Regions from separate parts of the Parafrankia sp. BMG5.11 genome, predicted to be linked through region 2. Evidence: riboswitches for the same ligand, from Rfam matches in the RefSeq annotation. Region 2 holds a riboswitch; each other region holds the start of a gene.
What was found. Region 2 has a riboswitch for S-adenosylmethionine ahead of E0504_RS20210 (hypothetical protein). Riboswitches for the same ligand answer to the same signal wherever they lie in the genome.
Positions count from the first base shown of each region.

Region 1 (2,258 bases), on a different contig from region 2:
TGGCCGGGGATGCGCCAGCCGAGCTGCTCGGCGACCTCGTAGCCGAGGGTCTTCGAGCCCTCCGCGTAGAACGGCCGGACGTTGACGTTGACGAACGCCCACTCGTACTCGCCGGCCAGCTCGCTGCACAGCCGGTTGACGTCGTCGTAGTTGCCCTTGATCGCGACGAGGGTGCCGCCGTACACGGCCGTCGACACGGTCTTGCCGGCTTCCAGGTCGTGCGGGACGAGCACGACCGAGCGCAGGCCGGCGGACGCGGCGTGGGCGGCGACGGACTGGGCGAGGTTCCCGGTGGACGCGCAGGCGACGGTGTGGAAGCCGAGCTCGCGGGCGGCGGTGAGGGCCACCGAGACGACCCGGTCCTTGAACGAGTGGGTCGGGTTCGCGCTGTCGTCCTTGACCCACAGGGTGCGCATGCCGAGCTCGGCGGCGAGGCGCTGGGCGGGTCGCAGCGGGGTCCAGCCGGCGTCGAGGGAGACGCGCCGTTCGGCGACGTGCCCGGCGGGCAGCAGGCCGACGTACCGCCACAGGTTGGACGGCCCGGCCTCGATCGACGCCCGGGTGACCTTGCGCAGCCGGTCCTCGTCGTAGGCGATCTCGAGCGGCGCGAAACACTCGACACAGACGTGGGTGGCCGACAGCGGGTAGGTGGCACCGCAGTGACGACAGGACAGCGAGACGGCGGGGTTGGCGGCGTCCGGGCTCGGGAGAGTGGCGCGCTCGGGCGCGAGAGTCATGCGGAACTCCTCATCTTTCCCGGGAGCCGGCTGCGTCCCGGGTCGGAATTAGCACCTGCCGCGCATGGATGCGACGGTGGTTGCCGGGGCTTCGCTGGGCCGTTCCCTCTGCCCCTCTGGATGAGCCAGATGAAGTTGTCTGTCCGTACTGTAGACCGCGTGCGGACAGGCGTGCACCGGAGTTCCGGCGGTTTGCCGTGTGCCACAGGTGCTTCGATGACACGTCCTGAGGTGGGCCGCGGTCGGGTCGAGGGGCCGTGTGCCCGCGTCACCTGGGCCGCTTGCCGCCGGCCGCGATCTCGCCGGACCGACACCAGGGAGCCCGAAGCGTGAGCGTTCGTGTGGTCTACACCGATCTCGACGGAACGATGGTCGGCCCGCGGGGCTGCTTCTTCCGGGCCGAGGGCGGCGACACCACCCTTGACCCCGCCCGCGCACTCGTCGACCTGCACGACGCGGACATCGCGCTGGTGCTGGTCTCCGGGCGGACGAGGCCGCAGCTCGTGGAGGCCGCCGGGATCTTCGGCGCCGACGGGTTCATCGGCGAGCTGGGCGCGATCATCGGATGGAACACCGGGCTCGACACCGAGATCCTGCGCGGCGCGATGCCCGACTCGTTCGAGCGGGTGCCGGAGAGCCTGCTCGACGAGCTGATCAAGCTGCACCCCGGCCGCCTGGAGCTGCACACCCCCTGGCACACCGGCCGCGAGGTGGACGTCATGCTGCGTGGCCGGATCGACGTCGCCGAGGTGGACGGCTGGCTGGCCGAGTCCGGTTTCGGCTGGCTGAGCATGCGCGACAACGGGCTCATCTCACCGGCGCACATGCCCGATCTAGGCGTGCACCCGCACGTCTACCACCTGGTGCCGGACGGCGTCAGCAAGGGCGACGCCGTCGCGCACGACCTCAAGCGGCGCGGGGTGGACCCGGCCGAGGCGATCGCCATCGGCGACTCCGCCAGTGATCTCGCGATGGCCCGTTCGGTGGGGCGGATGCACCTGGTGGCCAACGCGGTGCGCCACCCGGACATCGCCGCGCTGCTCCCGGCCTACGACAACGTGGTGGTCGAGGACGGCCCGCTCGGTGCAGGTTGGGCCACCGCGGTGCGCGCCGCGCTCGGCGCCGGCTGACCGCGGGCCCCGTCGCGGCGGCCCTGCCGGGCGGCATTCCGGCGGCGCGCACCCGCGGTGCTTGCGGGTGGCGCCCCGACAGGGCACTCGATGGCCTACGCTCCGCTGTGTGCGTCACATGCCGGGCATCGGGGAGTTCACGGCGCCCGGGAGCGAGTACCCGGCCCAGGCCGATCTGCTGATCGCGTCGAACCGGGGGCCGGTGTCGTTCGTCGTCGGCGACGACGGCCTGCTGCATCCCCGGCGCGGCGGCGGCGGTCTGGTCAGCGGCCTGGCCCAGGTCGTCCAGGACACGCCCGAGGACGGCCGGGAGATCGTCTGGGTCTGCGCGGCCCTCAGTGACGCCGACCGGCGGGCCGCCCGCTCCGCTCCGGGCGGCCGCATCGACCGC
Region 1 covers NZ_SJXI01000066.1:2,209-4,466, forward strand. Annotated here, with positions in the region: gene thrC (threonine synthase) at 1-737, opposite strand, end outside; SAM riboswitch class I at 745-864, opposite strand; gene E0504_RS36800 (HAD hydrolase family protein) at 1,067-1,867, shown strand; gene E0504_RS36805 (trehalose-6-phosphate synthase) at 1,986-2,258, shown strand, end outside.
Region 1: it holds a riboswitch for S-adenosylmethionine, as region 2 does, so the genes downstream of both, thrC (threonine synthase) here and E0504_RS20210 (hypothetical protein) in region 2, are expected to answer to the same signal.

Region 2 (2,258 bases):
GCAAGATGGCCATCTCCGCTGCACCGCTTTTAGCAAAGTAACGAAGCTTCCGCTCTTTTTGCTCACCGAAATGATCGTCTGCTTTTCGCTAACCGCGGCTCGAAAGCTGCAAGTCAGCTTACGGCCCAGAACCTGCCATTCCGCGGCTGTGTTTCCCAGGTGCTGCCTCAGTCGTAGGCGCCGCTTCTTTGATGGGTTTAAGCGCTTGAATTAACAGTAGGTCGTCCGCCCACTCACGCTGATTGAATATTAGCGGGTCCACACAATTCCATGCCTGAGTGTGCTCGGCAATGGGGGGCCAGGACGCTGGCTGGGCGGTCTTGCACTATCCCTGCGCCGGGCTCACAAACGCGAGAAGTATAAATTTAGGAGGCAACCTTGAGCTTCACTCCGGCCGGCAAGTTGCTCACCCTTGCATCTGGTTTGCTGTGTCCTAGCCTAGCGTCAGCTGCGCCGGTCGATGCTGCGGTGGAAGTGGCAGTGGGGGCGAAAACAGTGACCGCCGATGTAAAGGTGGCGATCGCGGAGGGCGCTTCGGCGCTGTTAGCCAATGAGCGGTGGGCTGTGGTTGGAAGCTGCTCCAATCGACCCACAGTCAGGATCAACTTCGTGAAAGGGGCTCAAGCCTTAACAGCGACGAAGCGAGTAGCAATTGTCAGTGGCGCGGCGAGGCTGACGGCCGATCGCCAGATCTGCATTACCAACGCCGCGCAACTAACGACGGAGATGCGGGCCTCGTTGAATCTGCCTACGGATTAGATCTGACAGTGGCCTCAGGTCAGGGCATTAGAAACCCCGTCTTTTATACTCATCAGGCAGGAGTTTGGATGCGTCGATCGAGGCATCTTCGAATGAGAGACCATTGTCCATACCCGTCTTATGACGACGCGGATTCGGTCCAAGTCCTCTTTCTTCTGCGAGCGCTTTGCCATACCAACTCCAAGGTCTAGGCCCACAATAGTCGGACGAGGTGGTCCTCGCGAACGCGACGACGACGCTCTAAACTGAGAGAATATCGCGCCAAGCGCCGCACTTGAAATGCGCTCACCCTTGAGATATCTCAAGCGTAATCATCAGGAGCAGGGCAATTCCGCCCTCACCAACCTGCCAGTTCGGGCAAGGTGGTACCCGCAAGGGGATGTGGCCGAGGCAAATATGCGAACCCATTCGAACCGCGAGCAGCTCCTACGCAAAAGGAGACCTGCATATGCACCCGTTTAAGCTTGGCGACGTCGTTGTGTGCGTTAACGATACGCCTCTCCCCGAAAAGATCGTTCGCATCGGTGAGCCGTGGGTGAAAATCGGGCGAACTTATCTAGTGTCCGGAATTAGCAGTAACGAAGTCGGCCACCACGGCATCGTGCTTCTTGAGATAAGGCAGTGGCCGCCCGCGATCGGCTGGCACACATGGCGCTTCAAAAAACTTTATGGCACGGATCAGCGCGTGGAAGTAGAGACCCGCGGTAAAGAATTGGAGCATGCATAGCTCCGCACTGGCGGGCTCGAGCCGTCCGCGGTCAAGTTTTGTTTTCAGGCGTCGGCGCCAGCACCGCGTTGCTTCGTGCCCGCGCGGCATCAAGTATGGCGGCAATCCGAACTGACGCATCGACGTCAGAGTGCTGACCCGCGGGCAGCAGCTTTTCAATCGATAGGATAGTCTGAGCGGGCCGGCCCCAGCCGCGATCCAGCAACGCAGTAGCTGCGGTCACTCGTGCTGCGGCCGGGCTTCTCTTGTCCTCAAGCACAGCCATCAGCGCGGCCAGGGCATCCTCGGTTTTTTCGCGCGCGAGCTCTGTGAGGCTTCGACCGTCTGATAAGCGACGCGGGGGCCGACCGCCAGGGTTTCCGCTTTGTCCCTTCTCGAAACGGCCGAGTGGCCTGTTCGGCTCCTGAGAACAGGTGTCCATAACGATCTCCTTAACTCATCGGTCCACCCACCACCCCTCTTGTAGGGGGGTGTGGTGTGGGTGGAATGGATTTGATGTCCACATCTGCCGTTTGTGGGTCGATGTGGGGTTGTGGGAGCGTAATTCCTGCAGGACCTTCGGCGATGAGGCCTCTTTGCATCATCGTGCGAATGCTGCGCTTGATTGCGTCTGGTCGCGGAACCGGTGAGTTGGGGTAGATCCGCAGGTGCTCATCCCTGGTTGATTGTACCAGCTCGTAAATTGAAAAGGGGCCCGTGAAATCAAGTTCCTGAAGCTTGTCCAAAATTATGCTTTGTATCTTGCCGGCAGGTGCCGCCGAGGATTCTACAG
Region 2 covers NZ_SJXI01000027.1:450,993-453,250, reverse strand. Annotated here, with positions in the region: gene E0504_RS20220 (alpha/beta hydrolase) at 1-41, shown strand, start outside; gene E0504_RS20215 (hypothetical protein) at 379-759, shown strand; SAM-I-IV-variant riboswitch at 1,066-1,167, shown strand; gene E0504_RS20210 (hypothetical protein) at 1,208-1,486, shown strand; gene E0504_RS51325 (DUF5681 domain-containing protein) at 1,518-1,907, opposite strand; gene E0504_RS20200 (helicase RepA family protein) at 1,918-2,258, opposite strand, start outside.

Region 3 (2,258 bases), on a different contig from region 2:
AACCGCGGGGACCATCCGCTGGTGCGCGGCCTGGACGACTTCTTCCTCTTCGTCGCCGAGGAGGCCGAGGACGCCGCCCGGATCACCGCGGAGGTGGTGGCGCGGCGGATCCCGGCCAAGTTCGGCCTCGACCCGCGGCGCGACATCCAGGTGCTCGCGCCGATGCACCGCGGCCCGGCCGGCGCCGGGGCGCTCAACATCGCGCTGCAGGAGGCACTCACGCCGAGCCTGCCGGACCGCCCCGAGCGTCGCTTCGGCGGCCGGGTGTTCCGGGTCGGCGACAAGGTCACCCAGGTGCGCAACAACTACGACAAGGGCGCGAACGGGGTGTTCAACGGGACGCTCGGGGTGGTCACCGCGCTCGACAACGACAGCCAGACCCTGACCGTCCGCACCGACGAGGACGAGGACGTCGACTACGAGTTCACCGAGCTCGACGAGCTGACCCACGCCTACGCGGTGACGATCCACCGTTCGCAGGGCAGCGAGTACCCGGCCGTGGTCATCCCGCTGACGACCAGCGCATGGATGATGCTGCAGCGCAACCTGCTGTACACCGCGGTGACGCGGGCGAAGAAGCTGGTGGTCCTGGTCGGCTCGCGCCGGGCCATCGGGCAGGCGGTCCGCTCGGCCGGCCACGGGCAGCGCCACACCGCGCTCGCGCACCGCCTGCAGTCCGCCGGGCGCTCCGGATAATTTTCCGCGGCTCGCGGCTCGCGGCTCGCGGTCGAAGCGCGCGATTCGCCGTCTGCTGGATGTTCCGGGTATTTCGGCCCGGTCTCGGTGTCTCTGCGGTGTCCGTCCGGCACGGGCTGCTACAGTTTTCGCCAGGTCCTGAGCGCCAGCGTCAAGCCCCGGCTTGCTGGCCGGCAACCCTCCTCCGCGGTGGGGTGCCCCGGGTGTGACCAGGCCCGCGGCGAACCCGCCGTCGGCAAGTGCGGACCCCCTCTGGGTCCACCGGGGCCCAAGGAGGCTTCGTCGTGTCCTTTTCGTATGCCACCACGTCTCCCGACGTTGATCGGGAAGGGCCCGCCGTCGGCGCGCTGCTCGACGTGGTGGGGGCCAGCCTCCCCGTTCCGCTCGCCGACGGACGCGAGGTCCCGTACGCCAATCTCGACCAGGCCGCCAGCGCCCCCTGCCTGCGCGGGGTCGCCGAGCACGTCGAGCGCGTCCTGCCGTACTCGGCGAGCGTGCACCGCGGAACCGGCTACTCCTCCGCGGTCTGCACCGCGCTCTACGAGGGGGCCCGCGACGCCGTGCGCACGTTCGTCGGCGGCCGCCCGGACGACGTCGTGATCTTCACCCGGAACACCACCGACTCGGTGAACCTGCTCGCCCGCTGCCTCCCGCCGCAGCCGCCCGACCCGGCGCGGACGTCCGACCCAAGCCACGCCGTGCCCGGCGGGGTCGTCGTGTTCGACCTGGAGCATCACGCGAACCTTCTCCCGTGGCGGTCCCGGCCGGGCTGCCGGTGGGTGCCCGCCGCGCCCACCCGCGCCGACACGCTGCGCGCGCTCGCCACCGCCCTGGACACGGCACCGACCTCGCTCGTCGCGGTGACCGGCGCGTCCAACGTCACCGGCGAGGTGCCGCCGCTCGCCGAGATCGTCCGGCTGGCGCGCGCGGCCGGCGCGCGGGTCTTCGTGGACGGCGCCCAGCTCGTCCCGCACCGTCGGGTCGACATGGCCGCGCTCGGCATCGACTACCTCGCGTTCTCCGGGCACAAGCTGTACGCGCCGTTCGGCGCCGGCGTGCTCGTCGGACGTCCGGACTGGCTGGCGGCGGCCCCGCCCTATCTCGCCGGCGGGGGCGCCGTGCGTGAGGTGACCAGCTCCGCCGTGGCCTGGGCGGACGGCCCGGCCCGGCACGAGGCCGGCAGCCCCAACCTCCTCGGCGCGACGGCGATCGCGGCCGCCTGCCGGCTGCTGGGTGCGCTCGACGCCCGCGACCTGCACCAGCACGAGGACCTGCTGCGCCGCCGCCTGGTGGACGGGCTGCGCGGGATCGAGGGGGTCACCATCCACTCCCTGTGGGCCGACGGAGACGATCCCGCCGCTGGCGAGGCCGCCGGAGACGGGGCTGCCGGTGGCGCTGCCGCCGGAGGCGAGGCTGTCGATGCCGGGGCTGCCGGAGGCGAGGGCCCGGACGGGACCCTGGCCACGGGGCCCGTCGGGGTCGTCACCTTCTCGGTCGCCGGGCGCGATCCCGGGTACGTCGCCGCCGTCCTCTCCGCCGAGCACGGCGTCGGGGTACGCGCC
Region 3 covers NZ_SJXI01000078.1:82,482-84,739, reverse strand. Annotated here, with positions in the region: gene E0504_RS39650 (ATP-dependent RecD-like DNA helicase) at 1-696, shown strand, start outside; SAM riboswitch class IV at 831-944, shown strand; gene E0504_RS39645 (aminotransferase class V-fold PLP-dependent enzyme) at 981-2,258, shown strand, end outside.
Region 3: it holds a riboswitch for S-adenosylmethionine, as region 2 does, so the genes downstream of both, E0504_RS39645 (aminotransferase class V-fold PLP-dependent enzyme) here and E0504_RS20210 (hypothetical protein) in region 2, are expected to answer to the same signal.